DNA from 4 places in the Methylibium petroleiphilum PM1 genome. Region 1 is predicted to be linked to each of the others. Evidence: predicted binding sites of a transcription regulator. Region 1 holds the regulator's gene; each other region holds the start of a gene.
The links. Region 1 encodes sigma-54, which starts transcription at its own class of promoters, with help from an activator protein. Its sites were predicted from a motif close to TGGCANGNAANCTGCTTT; they were not measured.

Region 1 (5,739 bases):
CACCCGTGGCTCAGCTCGCCGCTGCGCACCCAGCAGCCCGAGACCTACTTCACCAACCTGCGCGACGGCGACAGCATCGAGACGCCCTTCGTGCTGAAGTTCGGCCTGTCGCGCTACGGGCTGGCGCCGATCGTCAAGCCGGTCGACGGCGCCGGTCACCACCACCTGCTGGTCAACCGCGACCTGCCGCTCGACTTCACCCAGCCGCTGCCCTTCAACGACCAGTACATCCACTTCGGCAAGGGCCAGATGGAGACGGTGCTGACCTTCGTGCCCGGCACCTACACGCTGCGGCTGCTGCTGGCGGACCACAAGCACATCCCCTACTTCGTCTACAGCAAGCCGATGAAGATCACGGTGACGAAGAAGAACGACGACGTCGACCCGAAGACGCTGATCCAGCCCGGCGTCGCGATCCTCGAGCCGCGCAGCGGCGAGCCGCTGCGCACGCCGTTCCGGGTGCGACTGCACGCCTCGGGCCTGAACGTGGGCCACGTGGACATCCAGGACAAGGGCGTGGGCCACTTCCGGCTGGTCGCCGAGCGGGCCGGTGCGCCCACCGAGCGCATCGACCTCGTCAAGGGCCTGACCGAGGTCTGGCTCGCGCCGCCGCCGGGCACCTACAAGTTCAGGGTCGAACTGCTGCAGAACGCCGACCAGCAGGTGATGGCCACGTCGGCGCCGGTCGAGATCGAAGTGCCGCGCTGAGGGCAGCCGGCGCGCCCTCAGCCCGGTTCGCGCATCGAACCGGCCACCAGATCGAAGCGGAACAGCCGGCACTCGATCGGGCCGTTCCACATCGGCACGCGCCGGCTCTCCTTCAGGCGCATCGCCTGCGGCAGCTTCATGTCGGGGCTGAGCACCCAGGCGGTCCAGCCCGGGTAGGCGCGCTTCCAGTGGGTGGCGAGGCGGGTGAAGAACTCGTGGGCCGAGGCGCCGTCCGGCCCCGTCGCCGCGTGAGCCCTTGGGGTCGATGCGCTCGCCATAGGGCGGGTTGAGCATCAGCGTGCCGCGTTCGGCGGGGGCGGCGCGCTGCAGCGCGTCGACCGTCTTCAGCTCGATCGCGGCAGCGACGCCGGCGCGTGCCGCGTTGCGCGCCGCGAAATCGGTCATGCGGAAGGCCACGTCGCCGGCGAAGATGGGCACCGCGCTGGCATGCACGGCCGCCCGCGCGGCCTCGCGCAGCTCGCGCCAGGCACGCTGGGTGCCGGCGTCGCGGAACGGCCCGAGGCGCTCGAACGCGAAGCGCCGCAGCGAGCCGGGGGCAATGCCGCAGGCGATCTGCGCCGCCTCGATCGCGATCGTGCCGGAGCCGCACACCGGGTCGAGCAGCGGGCCGTCGGCCTCGCGGCCCTGCCAGCCGGCGGCGGCCAGCATCGCGGCAGCCAGCGTCTCCTTCAGTGGCGCCTCGCCCTGGTCCTCGCGCCAGCCGCGCTTGAACAGCGCCTCGCCCGAGGTGTCGACATACAGCGTGGCGTGCTCGGGCGCTAGGTGCAGCAGCAGCGGCAGGTCGGGGCGGCGGGTGTCGACGCTCGGGCGCGCGCCGAGCGCGTCGCGCATCGCGTCGCAGACACCGTCCTTGATGCGCAGCGCGGCGAAGTTCAGGCTCTTGAGCGGCGCGCGCTGCGCGGTCACGTCCACCTTCAGGGTCTGCGTCGGCGTGATCCAGTCGGGCCAGCGCGGGCTGCGGGCCAACGCGTACAGGTCGTCCTCGCTGCGGTAGGGCGCATCGGCCACCTGCCACAGCACGCGCTGGGCGAGCCGGCTGCCCAGGTTGAGTGCCATCGCCTCGCGCGGGCCGCCGCGCACCATCACGCCGCCGCGCTGCGTCTGCGCCGCCGCGCCCGGCAGCAGCCGGGCCACCTCGTCGGCGAGCAGCGCCTCGACGCCGGCCGCGCAGGGGAGGAACAAGGAGGACGACGGGGCGTCGGGCGGAAGGGCGACGTTCATGCGTGCAGAGGGGTTCGAGGGTTGCGCTCGCGCCTCGGTCGACACCGGGCGGGGCGCCGGGTCTTGTTGCCGGTTCGGGCCCGAGACCTCGTCGTTACATCATCGTGCGCCGCAGGTTGGCCGGCGCGATCTTCAGCGCCTCGCGGTACTTCGCCACCGTGCGGCGCGCCACCTGGATGCCCTGCTCTTCCAGCATGCTGCTGAGCTGGCTGTCCGACAGCGGCTTCTTGGCATCCTCGGCACTGACCAGCTGCTTGATCAGCGCACGCACCGCGGTGCTCGACGCATTGCCACCGGCCTCGGTGTTGAGCGAGGAGCCGAAGAAATACTTCAGCTCGAAGGTGCCGTAGGGCGTGGACATGTACTTGGCGGTGGTCACGCGCGAGATGGTCGACTCGTGCAGACCCAGCTCGTCGGCGATCTCGCGCAGCACCAGTGGCTTCATCGCGATCGCGCCGTGGCTGAAGAAGGCCTTCTGCCGCTCGACGATGGCCTGCGACACGCGCTGGATGGTGTCGAAGCGCTGCAGGATGTTCTTCATGAACCAGCGCGCCTCCTGCAGCCGCGAGCTCAGGCCCGCGCCCGATTCGGTGCGCGCGCCCCGCTGCTGCTTGATGGCCTGGGCGTAGAGGTCGTTGATGCGCAGCTTGGGCATCACGTCGGGGTTGAGCACCACGCGCCAGCCGCGGCCGGCCTTCTGCACGATGACATCGGGCACGATGATGTTGGCCTCGGCCTTGGTGAAGGGCCGGCCGGGCTTGGGCTCGCAGCGCACGATCAGCGCCTGCGCGGCCTTCAGCAGCTCCTCGTCGGCGCCGGTGGCCGCCATCAGCTTCTTGCCGTCGCGCCGCGCCAGCAACTCGAGGTGGTACTTGCAGATCAGGATCGCGATCATCTGCGCCTCGCAGCGCGGTCCGGCCCGCAGCTGCAGCGTCAGGCACTCCGACAGGTCGCGCGCACCGACGCCCAGCGGCTCCAGGTTGTGCAGCCACTTCAGCGCGCAGCGCAGGCGGTCGAGCAGCTCCTCGACCGCGATGTCGTCCTCGTCGCCGGCCAGGCGCTGGGCGATCTCTTCCAGGGGGTCGGCCAGGTAGCCGTCCTCGTCGAGCGATTCGATCAGCACCATCACCGCGCCGCGGTCCTCGTCGCTCAGGCGCATGCCGCGCAACTGGTCGCGCAGGTGGTCCTGCAGGCTCACCCCGGCGCTGCTGCGCTCCATGGGGTCGAACTCGTCGCTGTCGTTGTTGCCGGCCTTGCCGGGCGTCTCGCGGATGCCGTCGAAGTCCTCGCGCTCGGTGCCGTTCTCCCAGTCCTCGCGCTCGGTGGTGCCGAACTCGGCCGCATCCACCGCGACCGGCTCGGGGTCGGCGGCCACCTCGGACCCCGAGCCCTCCCAGGCGTCATCGGCCTGGCGCTCCGTGGCCGTGGCGCGCTCCACCGGCGCGTCGAACGGGGTCGGCGCATCTTCCTCCACTTCGAGGAAGGGGTTCTGCTCCAGCATCTGCTCGACTTCCTGGTGAAGCTCGAGCGTGGAAAGCTGCAGCAGCCGGATCGACTGCTGAAGCTGCGGCGTGAGCGCCAGATGCTGCGAAAAACGGACCTGCAGGGAAGGCTTCATCACATCCTGAAGTGCTCGCCGAGGTAGACCTTGCGGACGTCGGCGTTCTCGACGATCTGCTCGGGGGTGCCTTCGGCCAGCACGCGTCCTTCGCTGATGATGTAGGCGCGGTGGCAGATGCCCAGGGTCTCGCGCACGTTGTGGTCGGTGATCAGCACGCCGATACCGCGGCTCTTGAGGAAGCCGATGATTCGCTGGATCTCGATCACCGCGATCGGATCGACGCCGGCGAACGGCTCGTCGAGCAGGATGAAGCGCGGCTGCGTGGCCAGCGCGCGGGCGATCTCGACGCGCCGCCGCTCGCCGCCCGACAGTGCCGGTGCCGGGCTGTCGCGCAGCTTGTCGATCGACAGGTCGTGCAGCAGGCCGTCGAGCAGCTCGTCGATGCGTGCCTTGGTGTAGGCCTTGCCGCGCTCGTCGAACTGCAGCTCCAGCACCGCGCGGATGTTCTCCTCGACGGTGAGCTTGCGGAAGATCGAGGCTTCCTGCGGCAGGTAGGACAGCCCGAGGCGCGAGCGCTGGTGGATCGGCAGGCGCTCGATCGGCGCGCCGTCGATGCGGATCTCGCCGGCGTCGGCGCGCACCAGGCCCACGATCATGTAGAAGCTGGTGGTCTTGCCGGCGCCGTTCGGGCCCAGCAGGCCCACCACCTCGCCGGCCGCAACGGCCAGGTGCACGTCCTTGACGACCTTGCGGGCGCCGTAGCTCTTCTGCAGTCCGCGAGCCTCCAGGCGGCTCGCCATCGCCGTGTTCATGGCCGCGTCCCCGCCCCGGAGTTGGGCGCAGAAGCCGGGTTCTCGCGCGGCGTCAGCACGCCGCGCACCCGGCCTGGCGCGGCCGCGGAGGCCGGGCCGCCGAGCACCTGGAAGACCTCGGTCACGTTGTCGTAGGAGATGGTGTTGCCGGCCACTTCGTCGGCCAGCGTGCTGCCGCGGAAGCGCCGCAGCACGGCCTGGTTCACGAGCCGCACGGTGTCGCCGCGGCCGTCGTACTCGAGGCGCTCGGCCTCGCCCTCGATGTACTCGTCGTTGCTGCCGCGCTTCTGGCGGAAGTAGGCACGCTTGTTCGGCCAGCCGGTCGCCACCGCGGACTGGTAGCCCTCGGGACTCTGGCGCACCTCCACGCGGTCGGCGCGGATGACGATGCTGCCCTTGGTGATCTCGACGTTGCCCGACAGGATGTTCAATTGCTTGACCTCGTCGACCCGGGCCGAGTCGGCAGTGAAGGCCAGCGGCTGGGTGCGGTCAGCCTTTTCGGCGGCGAAGGCCGGCAGCAGGGCCAGCCCCAGCACCGCCAGGACGGCCCGGCAAACAGGCTGCGCCAGCAAGGTGCACCGCGATGCAGGATAGGGGGTCGGAGCGGACATGGAGGGAATCGGCATGAATCTTGCTGCCGATTCTAGGGTGAGTTCGACCGCTTGCCACGGCCGGCCGCCGCTCCGGCGGCCGCTGTCGCGTCGACGCCAAACGAGGGTCAGCCGCCCTTGCGGATCTGCGCGATCAGGTGGTCGGTGATCGCCAGCGCGCGGTCGTTGCTGCCGGCCAGCGAACCCGAGGTGTAGTAGGACCCGTTGATGCCGATCGCCGGCGTGCCGTCGATCTTGTAGCCGGCCGACAGCGCGGCGGCCTGGCGGGCCTTGGTCTGCACCGAGAACGAGTTCATCACGTCGAGGAACTTGGCCTTGTCGACGCCATTCTTCGCCACGAAGTCGCCGATCGCCTCGGGCGTGTTCAGCGGATTGCGTTCGACGTGCATCGCGGTGAAGACCTTGCGGTGCAGGGTGTCGACCAGCCCCAGGGCCTCGATCGCGAAGTACAGCTTCTGGTGCAGCACGAACGGCACCTCGCGGAAGGCGACCGGCAGGCGCCGGAAGGTGATGTCCGGCGGCAGCTTCTTGACCCAGGTTTCGAGCATCGGCTCGAAGGCGTGGCAGTGCGGGCAGCCGTACCAGAAGAACTCCACGACCTCGAGCTTCTTCGGGTCCTGCGTCGGCTGGCGCTGCGACAGCTTCACGTAGTCCTTGCCCTCGACCGGACCGCCCTGGGCGTGGCCGAAGGCCGGCAGCAGTCCGACGCAGGTGGTGGCCAGCGACAGGGTCGTGAAGTCACGACGGTTCATGAGCATCCTTTCAGCGTTCAGACAGACGCAGCGGTGGAGTCGTCCCCACGCCG
Region 2 (5,739 bases), 1.3 Mb from region 1:
CCGTGCCCTGCCGCCGTCGCTGGCCGTCGGCGCGCCACGCTGCGAGACGAGCCTGGTGTGGCGCCGCGAACCGCCGGCGGTGGTGGCGCGCTTCGTCGACTTCGTGCGCGCCGCGCCGTCGCCAGGCGGTTGAGGTCGCGGGGCGCTGCGTTATCGTGCCGGCCTGTCCAGATGCCTGCGGCCCCCGGCGGCCGCAACCGACACGCCCATGCTGATCCATCCGCAGTTCGACCCCGTGGCCCTGGAACTCGGGCCGCTGGCGATCCACTGGTACGGTCTGACCTACCTGGTGGCCTTCGGCCTGTTCCTGTGGCTCGCGTCGCTCCGGGTGCAGCATTCGCCGTTCAGGGAGACCGGCTGGACGCGACGCGATGTCGAGGACCTGCTGTTCTATGGCGTGCTGGGCGTGATCATCGGTGGGCGGCTCGGCTATGTACTGTTCTACAAGCCCGGCTACTACGCGGCGCATCCACTGGAGGTGTTCGAGGTCTGGAAGGGCGGCATGGCCTTCCACGGTGGCCTGCTCGGCGTGATCGGCGCGATGGCGCTGTTCGCCCGCACCCGCGGGCGACGCTGGCTCGAGGTGACCGACCTCATTGCGCCCTGCGTGCCGACCGGTCTGGCCAGCGGACGCATCGGCAATTTCATCAACGGCGAGCTGTGGGGCCGGGCGGCCGATCCATCCTTGCCGTGGGCGATGGTCTATCCGCAGTCGGGCAGCGAGATCCCTCGTCATCCGTCGCCGCTGTACCAGTTCGCGCTCGAAGGGCTGCTGCTGTTCGTCGTGCTGTGGCTCTATGCGCGCAAGCCGCGTGCGACCGGGCAGGTCTCGGGCGCCTTCCTGGTGGGCTATGGCGTGCTGCGCTTCATCGCCGAATACTTCCGTGAGCCGGACGGCTTCCTGGGCCTGCTGGCGCTGGGCATGAGCATGGGACAGTGGCTGTGCGTGCCGATGGTGGCGGCCGGCGTGGCGCTCTGGGTGTGGGCCGGCCGACGGGCCTGACCGTCGCACTTGGAGGGTGCGCACTCTTTGTGTGCGATTGACCCAGAAAAACCGCCCGACCTCGCGGTCGGGCGGGATAAAAGGGACTAGCCCTGCTGAGGAGACAGCGACTGCGCGGCTCAGGCGCCAGTCACTGCATCTTCAGCAACTGGTATGCCAGGTGTGTGGCAGAACAGCCTGGCTCACGCGGCCTCGCGTTCGACGTGACCGTGACGCGTGTACAGGAAGTCGAGCACTTCCTTGCGGTAGTGCACATAAGCGGGATCTTCGGCGAGTTCCACCCGCAGGCGCGGGCGCGCCAGGTCCACCGTCAGGATCTCGCCGATGGTGGCGGCCGGGCCGTTGGTCATCATCACCACGCGATCGCTGAGCAGTACCGCCTCGTCGACGTCGTGGGTCACCATCACGACGGTGCTGCGGGTGCGTGCCACGATCTTCAGCAACTCGTCCTGCAGGTGGGCGCGGGTGAGGGCATCGAGCGCGCCGAACGGTTCGTCCATCAGCAGCACCTTGGGCTCCATCGCCAGCGCACGGGCGATGCCGACGCGCTGCTTCATGCCACCGGAGATCTCGTGGGGGCGCTTCGCGATCGCGTGCGACATGCCCACCAGCGCGAGCGCCGCTTGAGTGCGTTCCTTGAGCTGTTCCTTCGACTCGCTCGCGCCGAACACGCGCTCCACGCCGAGGTGCACGTTCTCGTAGCAGGTCAGCCACGGTAGCAGCGAGTGGTTCTGGAACACCACCGCACGCTCCGGGCCCGGTGCCGCGATCTCGCGGTTGTCGCACAGCAGCACGCCACTGCTGGGCGTCAGCAGGCCGGCGATCAGGTTGAGCAGGGTCGACTTGCCGCAGCCCGAATGGCCGATCAGCGTGATGAACTCGCCGCGCTCGATCTGCAGGTTGATCTCGCGCAGCGCATGGAAGCGGCCCTTGCGCGTGGTGAACACCATCTCGGCGTTCTGCACTTCGATGAAGCTGGTCATGGGAGTCTCCTCAATCGTCGAAGCTGAAGCGGCGTGCGATCAGCATCAGCGCCTGCTCGAGCAGCAGACCGACGATGCCGATGACGAAGATCGCGATCAGGATATGGGCCACGTTCAGGTTGTTCCACTCGTCCCAGACCCAGAAGCCGATGCCGACGCCGCCGGTCAGCATCTCGGCAGCCACGATCACCAGCCAGGCCGTTCCGACCGACAGGCGAACGCCGGTCAGCATGTAGGGCAGCACGGCGGGGAACAAGATGCGCGTCATCACCTTCCACTCGCTGAGGTTCAGCACTCGTGCCACGTTCAGGTAGTCCTGCGGCACGCGCTGCACGCCGACGGCGGTGTTGATGATCATCGGCCAGATCGAGCAGATGAAGATCGTCCAGATGGCCGCCGGATTGGCGGCCTTGAACACCAGCAGCCCGATCGGCAACCACGCCAGTGGCGACACCGGTCGCAGCAGGCTGATCAGCGGCGAGATCATGTGGTTGACGAAGCTGAAGCGCCCGAGCACGAAGCCGGCCGGAATGCCCACCAGCGCGGCAAGCCCGAAGCCCAGCGCAACGCGTTCGAGCGAGAACAGTACGTTCCAGCCGATGCCCTGGTCGTTCGGGCCGTTGTCGTAGAACGGATCGCTGAACAGCTTCGCGAACTCGGCCCAGGTGGCCGCAGGCGTCGGGAAGGCGCCGCCGTTCATCGTGAGCAGCGCCCAGATGCCGATCAGCAGGCCGGCGCCGAAGATGGGCGGCAGCACGCGCAATGCGAGCCCGCGCCAGTCGAAGGGCTCGGCCGGAAGGCGGGCCGCTGGCTTGGCCGACGGCAGGTTGGCTACAGACGCCGCCAATGCGGGCTTGCTGACACTCACCGCGGCGGGCGTACCGGCGAGGCCGGCACCCGAGGGATCGTGAAACACGGCACTGACCATGGGGTTCTCCTTGCTTTAAGCCTTGATCTTGAATCCGTCGGCATAGGCCTTCGGGTTCTTGCCGTCCCAGACCACGCCGTCGATCAGCTTGCTGCTGCGCATCGAATCCTTCGGCACATTGATCTTCATGGCGCTCGCCACGTCCTTGTAGAGCGCGATCTGGTTGACCTGCTGCGCCACGGCCAGGTAGTCCGGGTGTTCCTTCAGCAGGCCCCAGCGCTTGTGCTGCGTGAGGAACCACATGCCGTCGCTCAGGTAGGGGAAATTGACGGCCCCGTCGTTGAAGAACTTCATGTGATTGGGATCGTCCCAGGTCTTGCCGAGACCGTTCTGGTAGCGACCGAGAATGCGCTGGTTGATGGCATCCACCGAAGTGTTGATGTACGCCTTCTGCGCAACCGTCTCGGCCATCTTCATCTTGTTCTGCAGGCCGGCGTCGATCCACTGGCTGGCTTCCAGCACGGCCATCATCACTGCGCGCGTGGTGTTCGGGTTCTTCTTGACGAAGTCGTTGGTCGTTCCCAGCACCTTCTCGGGATGGTCCTTCCAGATGTCCTGCGTGGTGTTGGCCGTGATGCCGATGCCGTCCATGATGGCGCGGTGGTTCCAGGGTTCGCCCACGCAGAAGCCATCCATGTTGCCCACGCGCATGTTGGCCACCATCTGCGGTGGCGGCACCGTGATGAGCTTCGCGCCGGACAGGGGGTTGATGCCGGCGGCCGCCAGCCAGTAGTGCATCCACATCGCGTGCGTGCCCGTCGGGAAGGTCCCGGCGAAGGTGTACTCCCGCTTCTCCGTCGCCATCAGCTTGGACAATGAAGGCCCGTCGACGGCGCCCTTGTCCGCAAGCGCTTTCGACAGCGTGATCGCCTGACCGTTGTTGTTGAGCGCCATCAGCACGGCCATGTCCTTCTTGGGGCCGCCGGTACCGAGGTGCACGCCGTAGATCAGCCCGTAGAGGACGTGCGCCATGTCGAGCTCGCCGTTGACCAGCTTGTCGCGCACGCCGGCCCAGGACGCTTCCTTGGTGGGCACGATCTTCACGCCGTACTTCTTGTCGAAGCCGAGCACCGAGGCCATCACCACGGAGGCGCAGTCGGTCAGCGGGATGAAGCCGATCCGCACCTCGTCCTTCTCGGGCTTGTCGGAGCCGGCGGCCCAGACGGCGGATTGCAATCCAGGCACGGCGCCGACGGCGGTGGCGGCTGCAGCGGCCTTCAGCATGGTGCGGCGGCCCAGCAGGGCGCGGTTGGCGATGTCGTTCGGCATGGCATTCGGACTCCAGAAATCAGGCTCAAATGAAAAACGGCGCCATCACGACCACACAGCCCTGGAGCGGTGCGGGGTGAGACGCCGTCGTCTGCTGCGGTGTGGCCGAGCGTGGCCGCACCGGAAAGGGGATCGCCGTTGATCCTTGGGTGCACTGCAGCAAACCTCGTGCCAGAGCGGGAAAATCGAGCGCCTCAGCCCAGCATGTCGGCCACGTCGATCAGGCGTTGCGCGACCTCCGCGACCCGCAGGCCGCGGTCCATCGCTGTCTTGCGCAACCGGGCGTAGGCCTCGTCCTCGCTGAGTTGCTGGCGGCTCATCAACAAGCCTTTGGCGCGGTCGATCAGCTTGCGGTCGCTGAGCTGCGTGCGCGCGTCGGCGAGTTCGCGGCGCAGGGCTTCCTCGTGCTGAAAGCGTGCGAGCGCGACGTCGAGCACCGGTTTGATGCGCTCGGGCGCCAGGCCGGCGACGACATAGGCCGTCACGCCGGCGGCGATGGCCGCGCCGACGTGGCTGGTGTCGGCGTCGTCGGTGAACAGCACGATGGGCCGGCGTTCGTCGCGCGTGGACATCACGACGTGCTCGAGCGTGTCGCGCGCCTGGCTTTGCGCGTCGACAACGATCATGTCAGGCTGGATCTGCGCGATGCGCTCGGGCAGGAAGGCATCGATCGGCAATACCGCGACGATGTTGTAGCCGTTGGCCAGCAGGCCGATGCGCAGGCTGCGCGAGCGTTCCGCCTCGACGAGTGCGTCGTCGTCGTCCGCGGCCGGGGTGAGCGATTCCGGTGCGACGATGACGATGCGCAGCGCCTGGAGAGAGGTCATGTTGGCTGCGCTGCAAGGAGCGCGCCAACGGCCACCACGCCGACGCCGGAAATGACAAGGCCCGCTCGAGGCGGGCCTTGTCACGGAGTCGGTACCGTGAGTCTAGATCGGGCTCTGTGTCGCGAAGGCGCGGCGCCACAACGCCATCGGCAGCAGCTTGCCGAGCGCGGTGGGCGGTGCGGCGTGCGGACGTTCGTCGAGCAGTTCGCGCTCCGACAGCGTGTCGAGAAACTGCATCACCGCCGAACGTGCCAGGCCGCTCTCGGCCATCAGCTGGCGCACGGTCACGTGGCGGTGGGACATCTGGTGCAGCATGCGCCGGTAGGCCGTGCGATGGAATCCTGCCGGCAGGTCGGGCCAAGCGGAAAGCTTGTACTGTTTCATGGGGCGATCTACCGGGAGCGCGGCCTCACGCCGCTGTGAACGCAGGTTAACCAGCGCGCCCGGACTGCGATAGGTCGACAGTCCCGAATATCGTGTTTTCCGTCACACCCGCCATGTGACCAAAGGAAACGAATGGCATGGTTTTGTGGCAGGGCCGGTGCTCGAGGTCACCGGAATCGCCTCACTACACTCCTGCGATGCTGATTCTCGGCTTCGAATCTTCCTGCGACGAAACCGGCGTGGCGCTGGTGGCGGCCGACCATGGCGAGCGCCCGCGACTGCTTGCCCACGCCTTGCACAGCCAGGTCGCCATGCACGAGGCCTACGGCGGTGTCGTGCCCGAAC
Region 3 (5,739 bases), 370 kb from region 1:
GCCACACGCCGGCGCTGTTGCTGCTGCAGTTTCCGAACCGCGAGGATCGCGGGGCCTTCCTGGTGTTCTTCCTGGTGCTGGTGGTCGCGGTGGCCCACATCGCTCAGGAGGCCGCGAGCCGGCGCCTGCGCCGCCGCCCCGTGGCGCGCCACATCAGCCGCAGCTTCAGCTACCGTGCCTGGCTGATCGGCGCGCTGGTGGCGGCGATCGTCGGCGGTCTGCTGTACTGGATCACACCCTTCAAGCCGGGGCAGGCGATGGTGATGGCGCTGATCGCCAGTGCCTGCGGCACGATGGGCGAGTTCGTGATGAAGGCGCTCAAGCGCGACGCCGGCGTGCACTACTGGGGCAACCGCGCCTCGGTCACCGGTGCGGTGGGCCTGCTCGACCGCGTGGCGCCGCTGTGCTTCGCGGCGCCGGTGTTCTTCCATTCCGTGCGCTGGTACTTCAACCTGAGCTTCTGATGGCGACACGGATCCTCGGCATCGATCCAGGGCTGCGCACCACCGGATTCGGCGTGGTCGAGTGCGAGGGGTCGCGGCTGCACTACATCGCCAGCGGCACGGTGCGCACCGACGCGCTGCCGAACGGCGACCTGCCAGGGCGGCTGAAGATCATCTTCGAGGGTGTGCGCGAGGTCGCGGCGCGCTACCAGCCGGACTGCGCCGCGGTCGAGATCGTGTTCGTCAACGTCAATCCGCAATCGACGCTGTTGCTCGGTCAGGCCCGGGGCGCGGCACTGGCGGCGCTGGTGTCGGGCGATCTGGCCGTGGCCGAGTACACCGCGTTGCAGATGAAGAAGGCGATCGTCGGCCACGGCCACGCCCGCAAGGAGCAGGTGCAGGCCATGGTGGCGCGGCTGCTGTCGCTGCCCGGTGAGCCGAGCCGGGACGCAGCCGATGCGCTCGGCCTCGCGGTCTGCCATGCGCACGCGGGCGCGTCGCAGGCGGCGATCGCCGCCGTCAGCCCGCTGGCGCGGCGCGCCCATGCGCAATACCGCAAGGGCCGCAGCTATTGACCGGCGCCGAGGCCGGTCGGCGGCGATCAGCCACGCCAGACGACGTTGTGGCGCCGGAAGAGATCGCGCAGGCCTGTGCCGTTGTTGAGGTCGATCAGGCGGCGCTGCATCACCTGCGCCAGGTCGGTCGCGCCGCGCTTCACGGCACAGCCGACCACCCAGCCGTTGCGCGGCGCTCGCGGGATCGGCGGCAGCGGCACGATCTTGTAGCGCGGCTGGCCGGCGAGCGTCGCTTCCAGTTCGGAGGCCAGGCCGGCGGCCGCCACCACCTCGCCGGAGAGCAGGGTCTTCGCCGCTGCCACGCCGTCGGCGTGCTGGGTGCTGAGCGTGTCGCGGAGGGCGCCGGAGTCGGCGCTGGCCAGCAGGTAGCCCGGCAGGGACACGCCCGCCACCGCGATCTTCTGCCCGCGCAGGGCCTCGATGGTCTCGGGCGTCGGACCGCGCTCGCTGTCCCAGGCCAGCATGACCGTCTCGCGGTAGTAGGCGCCGAACACCTCCACCTGCGGATTGGCCTCGATCAGCGGGCGGTCCATCGGCACATGCAGCATCACGTCGGCCGGACCCCAGCCGAGGTAGTGGCCGCGCCAGACGGCGTTGCGCAGGTCGTCGCCGACGCTCTCGCCGGCCGGGATCGGCAACAGGCTGAGCGGCACGCCCACGCTGTCGGCCAGCACCGCGGCCAGATCGACATCGACGCCCTGACCGTTCAGGTTGAACGGCGGCATGTCCTGGTAGACCGCCACCACCAGCCTCCCGCTGCGCCGCACGCGTTCCAGCGCGCTGCCCTCGGCACGGAGCGGCGCGGACAGCGGCGCCAGTGCCGCGGCGGCACCCAGCAACCGGCGACGGGAGATCACAGCGGCTTCTCGCGGCGGGTTTCGAGGTAGCTCTTGATGGCCCAGACCGCTTCCTGCTGCATCACGCCCTCGAACGGCGGCATGTAGACGGCACCGTTGCGGGTGCGTCCGTGGCGCACCGTGGTGGCGTAGTACTCGTCCATTTCCTTCACGCAGGCGGCCTTCTTCTTGTCGTCCTTCAGCGTGGCGCATTCGCCGTCGAGCTTGCGCAGATCGGGAGCGATCCCGCCGGAGATGGCCTCCAGGCCATGGCAGCGGGCACAGTTCTGGGTATAGGCCGAGGTGCCGATCTTGATGGCCTCGTCGTTCTTGCGGTATGGATTCTCGGTGCGCCAGGTATCACCGAGCGCGGGAAGCGACTGGGTATCGACGGCCTGCGGCGTGACGTCCCCGTGGGCGTAGGCGCCCGCGGCGCCGGCGATCAGGCTCAGCGCGACGAGATGGCGCAGGCACTGGGTACGAAAGTTCATAGAAAGATGCTCCAAATCAGAGGGACAGTCCGAGGGTGCAAGTGATGTGCCATCGCCACAGTTCTGCCCCGAACCCCTGCTCGTGACGGGTTCACACCGTCATTTTGCTCCACACTGGAGCATACTGACGCTCCCCATGGATGTGCCGCAGGGCCAGGCTGGCACGGTGACAGGGGGACGATTCAGGCAGTGACGACAAGGCGTTCAAACGCCTGAGCAATGGACACACAGCAGAGGCGGCTGCCGGCCGCCCGAGAGGGCTGACGCCCCCAAGGAGACACGATGACCGCATCCCCCACCGCGACGCGCGCTGCCCAGCGTGACAGCCGGCGCCCGTCCGGGTTCGGCCATTCCGCGACGAGCGTCTGGCTGCCGCCGGACCCGGGTCACGTCGACACCATCGCGCAGTCGCATGAACGCTGTGCCTCGCTGCGGCTGAGCCCGATCCGGCCGCCGGACCACACCCCGCTGATGCGCTCGGATCTGGCGGTGGCCCGGGAGCGCAACCGCTGTCTGTCGCTCCATGCGGTGCCGGTGATGGAGATGCTGCTGGAGCAGATTCTCGCGACGCAGAGCATGGTGCTGCTGACCGACGTGCAGGGCACGGTGCTGCATTCGATCGGTCACGACGACTTCCTGACGCGTGCGTCCAAGGTCGCGCTGGCGCCGGGCGTCAACTGGAGCGAATCGAGCAAGGGCACCAACGCCATCGGGACCGCGCTGGTCACCGAAACGCCGACCATCGTGCATGCCGACGAGCACTTCGTCCACGCCAACCAGTTCCTGACCTGCTCGTCCTCGCCGATCTTCGATCCGCGCGGCAACCTGGTCGGCGTGCTCGACGTCAGCGGCGATCACCACTCCTTCCACGTCCACACGATGGGCCTGGTGAAGATGTCGGCGCGCATGATCCAGAACCACTGGCTGATCGAGGACAGCCACCAGACCCTGCGCCTGCATTTCCACCTGCGTCGCGACTATCTCGGCACGCTGATGGAAGGCATCGTCTCCGTCGGGCAGGACGGCAAGCTGCTAGCCGCCAATCGCGCCGCACTGGACATGCTGCGCCTGTCGGGCGCGGCCTTGCGGATGAATACGGTCACCGGCCTGTTCGGCGTGTCGCTCGGAGCGCTGGTCGACCATTTCGGCTCGACGCTGTCGACGCCACTGGAGCTGAGCCTGCCCGACGGCCGCCAGATCCATGCGAACGCCCGCTTCAATGGCACCGGCTGGCACCAACTGGGCCGCGCCCGTGACGATCAGCCGGAGGCGCTCGCCCACGAGGCGGCCCGCGAGCCGGCCGCCCGCGACGCGCTGCCCGACACCGCTCGCGAACCGACGGCCCATCCCAATGCCGTGCCGCCGTCGCCGAGCCTGCGACAGCTGCAGACCGGGGATGCGCGCATGGACGACGTGGTCACGCGCGTCAAGCGAGTGCTCGACCGCGACATCCCGGTGCTGATCCAGGGCGAGACCGGCACCGGCAAGGAAATGCTGGCCCGCGCGATCCACCAGGGCTCGCGTCGCGCCAGCGGCCCCTTCATTGCCGTCAACTGCGCATCGATCCCCGAGACCCTGATCGAGTCGGAGCTGTTCGGCTACGAGGAAGGCGCGTTCACCGGCGCGCGCCGCAAGGGCGCCGTGGGCAAGGTCCTGCAGGCGCACGGCGGCACGCTGTTCCTCGACGAGATCGGCGACATGCCGCTGGGCCTGCAGGCGCGGCTGCTGCGGGTGCTGCAGGAACGTGAGGTCACGCCGCTCGGTGGCACGCGGGCGCTGCCGGTCGATGTGTCGGTCATCAGCGCGACCCATCAACCGCTGCGAGAACTGATCGACCGCAAGCAGTTTCGCGAGGACCTGTACTACCGCTTGAACGGCCTGGTGGTGCAGCTGCCGGCGCTGCGCGAGCGCACCGACCTGCTGGCGCTGACCGAGAAGCTGCTCAAGCGCGAGTGCCGTGGTCGTCTGCTGCGCCTCGACGCCGAGGTGTTGCGGCTGATGCAGGCTTGCCGCTGGCCGGGCAATATCCGCCAGTTGGCCACCGTGCTGCGCACCGCGGTGGCGATGGCTGGCGACGATGCCGTGATCACCGTCGACCACCTGTCCGAAGACTTTCTGCAGGATGCGCGTCGCACACTGGACGAGGAGCCCGCCTCGGTCGCCGCCTCTCGGCCGCCGGTGAGCATGGCCCAGCACGCCGAGCCGCGTCCCTCGGACGCGGCAGCACCCGACGGCCTCGGCAGCGCCCAGGTCGGCGAAGCGCCGGGCGGACGCAGCACGCTGCACCAGCTCGAGCACGACACCGTCCGCCGCGCGCTGGCCGAGGCCGGCGGCAACATCTCGGTCGCCGCCCGGCGACTGGGCATCAGCCGCAACACGATCTACCGCAAGCTCTACTGGCCGCCAGGCGCGGGCCGCTGAGCGCCACCGGGTGCAGTGCCGGCGAAAACCAGGTCCGGACGGACCTGCGTCGGCGCCGGCACCGCGCCGTGGTCAGAGCTCGACCAGGCCGTTCTGCGCCGCCAGCCGCAGCAATTGCAGGTCGTTCGCTGCACCCAGCTTCTGCCGGATCAGCGACATGTAGTTCAGCACCGTCTTGTCGCCGAGGTGCATGGCCTCGGCGATCGCACGCGTCGCGAGGCCCTGGGCGGCCAGCCGCAGCACATCGAACTCGCGCGGCGTGAGCTGCCGCAGCGGCCCGCCGCGCTCCACTTCCAGGGGATCGAGCATCGCCTCGACCAGTTCGCTGGAAAACACCCGGCGGCCCTGAGCGACCTGACGCACCGCATCCAGCATCGCCTGCGGGTCGGAGTCCTTGGTCAGGTAGCCCAGCGCACCGGCGCGCAAGGCCTGCAGTGCATAGCTCTGCTGGGCGTGCATCGTGAACACCAGGATCCGCAGCGAGGCCAGCCGGGCGCGCAATCTCTGGATGGCCTGCAGGCCGCTGTCGTCCTTCAGGCTGAGATCGACGACGGCGACGTCGATCTGCTGCAGGCGCAGTTGCTCGCAGGCCTGAGCCGAGGTGGCGCAGGCTGCGACCACGCACATGTCGGGCTCGGCATCGATGAGCTGCCGGTACCCCGCCCGCACCACCGCGTGATCGTCAAGCAGCAAGACGTGTATCAAGCATTTCTCCCTCAAGTGACTCGGTGACGGCGACGGCCGGCACCGGCACCCAGACTTCGACGCACAGGCCAGGACCGGCGTTGTCGACCAGTCGCAATCCGCCACCCACCATGGCCAGGCGCTCGCGCATGCCGAGCAGGCCGAGGCCACCCCGCGGCAGCGCACTGGCGCGGCCGCAGCCATCGTCGATCACCCGCATCCGCACACGCTGCACGGCCGGCACATCGATACGGACCTGCACTTCGCCTGCGCCGCTGTGTCGGTAGGC
Region 4 (5,739 bases), 850 kb from region 1:
GGCGCTCACGGCCATGTCGCCGTAGCGCGCCATCCAGCCGGCGAACAGGGCCTTGTTGTGCGCGCCGTGGGTGGCGTCGGCGGTGAGCATGTGGAACAGCTCGACCGAGTTGGCGAGGTTGCGCTGGTAGTCGCCTTCGGCCGAGGACACCACGGTCGGCGTCAGGAAGTCGTTCTGCGCGGCGGCGGCCTGCATGAAGAAGCCGCTGCGGAACAGCTCGCCCACCAGCGGCTCGAACACCATGTTCACCGCGAAGTACTTCTCGAGGTAGTCGGTCGCACCGCCGATGGCCTCGATCAGCTGGCGCGTGGGTTGCCAGATCGGATCTTCCAGCCACTGCGTCTTGCCGATCTCGGCGTCGAAGCCCTCGATGTCGAGGCCGATGTCACCGAGGTAGAGCGTGATGTCCTGGGCGAAGCGCAGCTTGTATGACGAATTGGTCAGGATCGTCGAGTTGATCATCTGTGTGTAGCCGTACCGCTGCGCGTGCATCAGCGAGGTTCCGAGCCCGAACTCCGCATGCTTGTAGGCGCCGAGATGCTTCTCCAGGACCTTGACCCAGGTCTTGTCGTAGCGCTGCGCGGCGCCCGAGCGGCGCGCGTTCTCGATCGCCTGCGAGATCATCCCGACGATGGTCGACTGGCGCTGGTAGTGGGTGCGCTCCCACTCCTCGTCGACCGAGCGGTAGACGTGCCAGTCGCTCGAGCGCGCGGCGGTCCACGATTCGGTGTAGGTGGTGTCGCCGTTGCCGAAGGACATGATCCAGTCCTGCAGCAGGTAGCGCTTCGGGTCGGGCTGCACGTCGAGGGTCATGTCCTCGTAGTGCGTCGCCTTGCGGCCCTTGGGGGTGAAGTAGTTGTACTTGCGGCTGTCCCAGCCCGCGAAGCGCGCGGAACCGGCGGCGCCCGTCGCGGTCGACGGGGTGTCGGGCGTCGTGTTGTTGGTGGCTTGGCTCATGTCTCTCTCCTGATCAATGAACGTGGTTGGGTGCGCTGGCGCTGGCCTGGGTGAACTTGTCGACATAGGTGCGGTCCAGCGCGACGCCGAGGCGCTGCAGGACCGGCAGCAGGGCATCGACCATCGGCGGCGGGCCACAGGTGTAGGCATCGACCTCGCCGGGCTGGGGACGCGCACGCTGGATGCGCTCGACGGCCTCGTGCACGAAGCCGGTCTCGCCCTGCCAGGCGTCTTCCTCGGTGGCCTGCGACAGCACGGGGATGAATTCGAAGTCGGGGAGCTTGGCGGCGATGGCCGCGAATTCCTCGACGAAGAACAGGTCCTTGCGCGTGCGGGCGCCGTAGTAGAAGCGGATCGGCCGCTGTTCGCCGCTCTCGATGTGATCCTGCAGGATCGACCACAGCGGCGACATGCCGGAGCCGCCGCCCACCAGCACCATCGGACCCGGGCGCTCCTCGCGGCGGAAGCAGCTGCCGTACGGGCCCTTCAGCGTGACCGGCGTGCCGGGCTTCAGGTCACCGTCGAGCAGCGAAGAGAACGCGCCCTCCGGGTACTTGCGGATGATGAAGCGCACCGTGTCCGGCGAGCTCTGCGTACTGGCCATCGAGTAGGAGCGCGTGACACCGGCATGCGGCACGCTGAGCTCCACGAACTGGCCGGCCCAGAACCGGATCGGCTGCTCGACCTTGATCTCCAGCATGCGGATGTCGTGCGTCAGCGAACTCACCGACACCAGCTCGCCTTCGAAGGTCTTGATCGCGATCGAGCGACGCATCGCGTCCTCGTCGTAGTTCAGCAGTTCGACCGTGAGGTCGCTGTAGGCATAGGTTCTGCACAGCAGCACCTGGCCGCCGTCGCGCTCGTGGTCGGGCAGCGCGAACGTGGAATGGCCCTCGACCTCGGCGTCGCCGTCCAGCACCACGCACTTGCAACTGCTGCAGCGGCCTTCACGGCAACCGTGAGGCAGGGCGATGCCCTGCCGGAACGCCGCATCCAGGACCCACTCCCCCTCTTCCACCTCCATCTCGACGCCGACCGGCTCGAAACGAACGGTGTGGACTGTTTTTGCAGACATGTCTGTCCCCGAATAATCTGGTCCGCCCCGGGCGGCACCGCCGCCCGGGACCACTGAGAACCGCGTCAGAACGGCTTGATCTTGAAGCCGGCGCGGTAGGAGGCGATGTGCTTCTCACGCGCCTCGGGCGTCATCTCGCGCAGAAGCACGAGCGGGCTCTGGAGCTGGTGGCCCCGCACGTGATCCAGCGTCCACATGTGCTTGTCGTCGAAGCGCAGGTGGGGCTGCGAGACCAGCGTCTTGCCGTCCGAGCGGACGAAGCCGAGGTCCTTGATCGCGTCGGCCAGGTCCCAGCCGTGGTAGCACTCTTCCCATTCGCGGCGACCGCTGAAGCGGCCCATCGCCGGCGTCGGGCGGCCCTCGTACTCGGCGGCGAAGGCCGTCTTGTGGGTCCAGCGGCACAGCTCGGAGCAGTAGGTGTAGAGCTTGCCGTCGACCTCGTCGACCACCAGCTCCTCACGGATCACCGCCGGCACCATGCAGCTCCAGCAGCGGTGCGGGTAGACGTAGCCGTTCTCCTGGTCGAACAGCATGTTGGTCTCGCCCGGCACGCTCTTGCGCTCGTACCACTTCCAGAAATCGCCGAACTCGGCGTACCAGCCCGGGTACTTGTGCTCGAACCACTCGAAGTCCTTCTCGGTCTGGGCTTCGATGCGCCAGAAGTTGGCGGGCCAGCCGACCGCGAAGAACTGCGCGACCTTGTGCACGTAGTTCTTCTTGACCAGGCGGTCCCACGCGGCGGAGACGTCGTCGTGGTGGATCTTGACGCCGTACTTCTCGAGCGGGAGCAGGTAGGTGCGGTAGTAGTCCTCGTAGATCCAGCGGTGCCAGAGCTCGGCGTAGGACTCCTTGTTCTTGCTGCGGTCGGTGGTGCCGTACTCGATGATCGTGCCGATGGCGGCGTCGACGATCGCGTGGTTCTGCCAGAACGCGTAGCGGATGTCGCGCTCGAGCAGCAGGTGGTTGTCGGGGTCGTTGACCACCGACATCAGCAGCGAGTGGCCGTTGCCGATGTGGCGCGACTCGTCCGACTGCACCGACAGGAACACCGACGACAGCGCGTAGTCGCCGTTGCGGGCAGCTTCCGACGGCATCGCGACGAACAGCGTGTTGGTGAAGCCGGTCTCGGCGACGACCTGCAGGTAGATGTTCGCGGCCGTCAGCGCGTCACCGGTCAGGAAGCCTTCGGCGAACTGGCGGCCGATGGTGGTGGCGTAGCACTTGCCGAACGCGGCCTCGGTGATGTCGAAGCCGGCCGGGTCGATGTAGTTCTCCATGTACCACTTCTTCAGGTTCATCTGAATCGTGGAATGGCGGAACTCGTCGACCATCTGCATCGTGAAGCCGGTGCGCAGCTCCTCGCCCGGGGCGAGGCGGCCGAGCATGGACATCGAGCGTGCCGCCGAGATCTCGGGGAAGGGGATGATCGCCAGGAACAGCTTCATCCACTCGACCCAGCGCGGCTTGGTGTTGCGGAACATGTCGCCGCGCAGCGCCGCGTCGAGCGCGCCGTACACGCGGTTGTCCTTCTCCTCCTGCATCGGGAAGTAGGAGCGCAGCACCTGCTTCATCGGGTCGCGCGGGGCCTTGCCGATCTTGTAATCGGTCGGGAAGGTCATCGCTTCCTGGACATAGCTGGGCTGCCATCCGAGGTCGGCGATGCGCCGAGCCGCCTCGGCCACGCTGATCCCTTTCTGGGACGTGATCTTGTTGAGCGTCAAACCTGCTGACATGAAGGTCTCCTTTACTGCTGATCCGTTCGGACCGGTTTGCTGTGCGTCGAGGCCGCGCGGTCGTGCCGCCGACCTGTCCTTGGGCCAGGGCCCCTCCTCTCCATAGCGATCGCTGTGCCACTGCTCGCAATCCCTAGCGAGTCGCCCTTCTTCCCGGGAGAAGCCACGATCGGAGCGCGCATCTCGATCGCGCGGCCGTTTCGTTCTGGGTCAGAGACGACCGCCGTGCGTCCGAGCGTGAGACGCGCCGCTCTCAGGGTCGTGCGACGCCCGAGTTCGCGAAACGGGACGGCGTTGCGCACGGGGCACCCTCAGGCCGCGGCCACCACGCCGGCCGGCGCATCGGCCGCCTTGTCGCTGCCGTCGGGCGCCGCGTGCTGGGCGACGAAGCGCGCGGCGAGCACCAGCGTGCCGATGGCGAAGTCGCGGCCGTGGGCCGTGCTCATCTCGTTCGCGATCTCGGCGATCTGCTGGAAGTAGTTGTCCTTCGATTGCGTCTCTTGGTCGTTCATGTCGATCTCTCCTTCTCTGAAGTCGGCCGCGCCGCCGCGGACCGGTGGTGGCTGAACACGGGGTCGGGCAGTTCGATCCAGCCCAGCCACCCGTCCTGCGTGCCGAACGCCAGTCGCTCGCCGTCGGGCGACCAGGCCAGCGCCGAGGGCGCGCCGCCGCCTGCGCCCTTGAGCAGCAGGAAGCTGTCGCTGCCGGGCTGGCACAGCGTGACGGCCCCGCTGTGGTAGCCCGCGGCGATCACGGGGTAGCGCGGATGACAGGCGACGCTGGTGACCGGCGCCTTGCTCTGGATGCCGCACTCGCGCGGCGCCTGCGAGGCGCCGGGTCGCGCGAAATCCCAGCACACCGGCCGCAGCGCACCGCTGGTGGCCAGTTGCGTCCCATCGGGCGTGAACGCCAGCGACAGCGGCTGACCCGGATAGCCGGCCATCTCCATGTCGCCGCCGTCCTGCACGCGCCAGCCGTGCAACGCGTTCTCCTGCATGCCGGTGACCACGTAGCGCCCGTCCGGGCTCCATGCGATCGCGCGGTGGTAGCCCGGCCACGCCAGGCGTCGTGGCAGCGCGGCCTCATGCCACAGCGTCACGCCACCGGAATGCGCAACGCCGAGCGTGCGCCCGTCGGGACAGAAGGCGATTGCCGTGGCCGACGCCGGCAGCTCGATCTCGTCGGTCCCGCCGTGGCGCAGGCGCGCCACGCGCTTGCCGCCGGCATAGACCACGTCGCCCGATCGCCCGCAGGCCACGGCATCGATCCACAGTCCCTGCATGCGTGCCAGCTCCTCGGGTTCGGCGCCCGGCCGCACGCGCATCACGCGGCCATCGTCGCCGCCGGTCACGAAGCTGCCGTCGCCGTCGGAGGCGAGCGCGTGGCAGCTTCCCGCATGCGCGGTCACGACGGTCGGTGCCACGGCCGGCGCATCGGCCGGCACCAGGCTCGCACCGCCACCCTGGCGCGCTTCGAGGCGTGGGCCCTGGGGCCAGCGCACATCGGCGAACGCCACGCGGCCGTCCCCCATCGCACAGGCCGCGGTGCGGCCGTCGTGACTCCAGGAGATCGAGACGACCGGGGCCGTCATGTCCCATTGCGTGCCCAGCACGTCGAGCAGAGGCGGGTTCATGGCAGGTTCCTCCGGCACGGTGTCGACGGCATCACGGCGTCACCTCGACTTGCGCAAGGCACGCTTCCAACTGCTCGCGCAGCGCGATCGCGCTCAGGTCGCGACCGATGAACACCAGCCGCGACCCCCTCGGCTCACCGTCCTTCCAGGCGCGGTCCATGCCGCTGTCGACCGTCATGTGCACGGTCTGGAAGACGAAGCGCTTCTCGCTGCCACGCAGCGACACGATGCCCTTGCCGCGCAGCAGGTGCTCGCCGTTCTCGCGAACGAAGCGCAGCAGCCAGCCGACGAACAGGCTCGGGTCGAACGCCTGCTCGATGCTCAGCGACACGCAGCGCAGG

Region 2: a site for sigma-54 is predicted at 4,340-4,357, ahead of MPE_RS07020 (CmpA/NrtA family ABC transporter substrate-binding protein). Genes of this name have one in related genera too.
Region 3: a site for sigma-54 is predicted at 2,380-2,397, ahead of pedF (cytochrome c-550 PedF). Genes of this name have one in related genera too.
Region 4: a site for sigma-54 is predicted at 3,868-3,885, ahead of MPE_RS04745 (aromatic/alkene/methane monooxygenase hydroxylase/oxygenase subunit alpha). Genes of this name have one in related genera too.

Annotation. Positions count from the first base shown of each region.
Region 1 is NC_008825.1:153,727-159,465, forward strand. Features, by position in the region: gene MPE_RS00720 (DUF4399 domain-containing protein) at 1-708, shown strand, start outside; partial or broken gene MPE_RS00725 (THUMP domain-containing class I SAM-dependent RNA methyltransferase) at 726-1,950, opposite strand; gene MPE_RS00730 (RNA polymerase factor sigma-54) at 2,045-3,568, opposite strand; gene lptB (LPS export ABC transporter ATP-binding protein) at 3,568-4,323, opposite strand; gene lptA (lipopolysaccharide transport periplasmic protein LptA) at 4,320-4,934, opposite strand; gene MPE_RS00745 (thiol:disulfide interchange protein DsbA/DsbL) at 5,042-5,686, opposite strand.
Region 2 is NC_008825.1:1,499,052-1,504,790, forward strand. Features, by position in the region: gene MPE_RS07000 (LysR family transcriptional regulator) at 1-133, shown strand, start outside; gene lgt (prolipoprotein diacylglyceryl transferase) at 209-1,003, shown strand; gene MPE_RS07010 (ABC transporter ATP-binding protein) at 1,186-1,986, opposite strand; gene ntrB (nitrate ABC transporter permease) at 1,997-2,914, opposite strand; gene MPE_RS07020 (CmpA/NrtA family ABC transporter substrate-binding protein) at 2,930-4,183, opposite strand; gene MPE_RS07025 (ANTAR domain-containing response regulator) at 4,378-5,010, opposite strand; gene MPE_RS07030 (MarR family transcriptional regulator) at 5,113-5,394, opposite strand; gene tsaD (tRNA (adenosine(37)-N6)-threonylcarbamoyltransferase complex transferase subunit TsaD) at 5,592-5,739, shown strand, end outside.
Region 3 is NC_008825.1:519,006-524,744, reverse strand. Features, by position in the region: gene MPE_RS02420 (phosphatidate cytidylyltransferase) at 1-464, shown strand, start outside; gene ruvC (crossover junction endodeoxyribonuclease RuvC) at 464-1,018, shown strand; gene MPE_RS02410 (substrate-binding periplasmic protein) at 1,045-1,875, opposite strand; gene pedF (cytochrome c-550 PedF) at 1,872-2,345, opposite strand; gene MPE_RS02400 (sigma-54-dependent Fis family transcriptional regulator) at 2,628-4,766, shown strand; gene MPE_RS02395 (response regulator transcription factor) at 4,839-5,459, opposite strand; gene MPE_RS02390 (sensor histidine kinase) at 5,449-5,739, opposite strand, start outside.
Region 4 is NC_008825.1:1,003,901-1,009,639, reverse strand. Features, by position in the region: gene MPE_RS04755 (aromatic/alkene monooxygenase hydroxylase subunit beta) at 1-957, opposite strand, end outside; gene MPE_RS04750 (NADH:ubiquinone reductase (Na(+)-transporting) subunit F) at 971-2,032, opposite strand; gene MPE_RS04745 (aromatic/alkene/methane monooxygenase hydroxylase/oxygenase subunit alpha) at 2,098-3,765, opposite strand; gene MPE_RS04740 (hypothetical protein) at 4,077-4,277, opposite strand; gene MPE_RS04735 (WD40 repeat domain-containing protein) at 4,274-5,398, opposite strand; gene MPE_RS04730 (CobW family GTP-binding protein) at 5,430-5,739, opposite strand, start outside.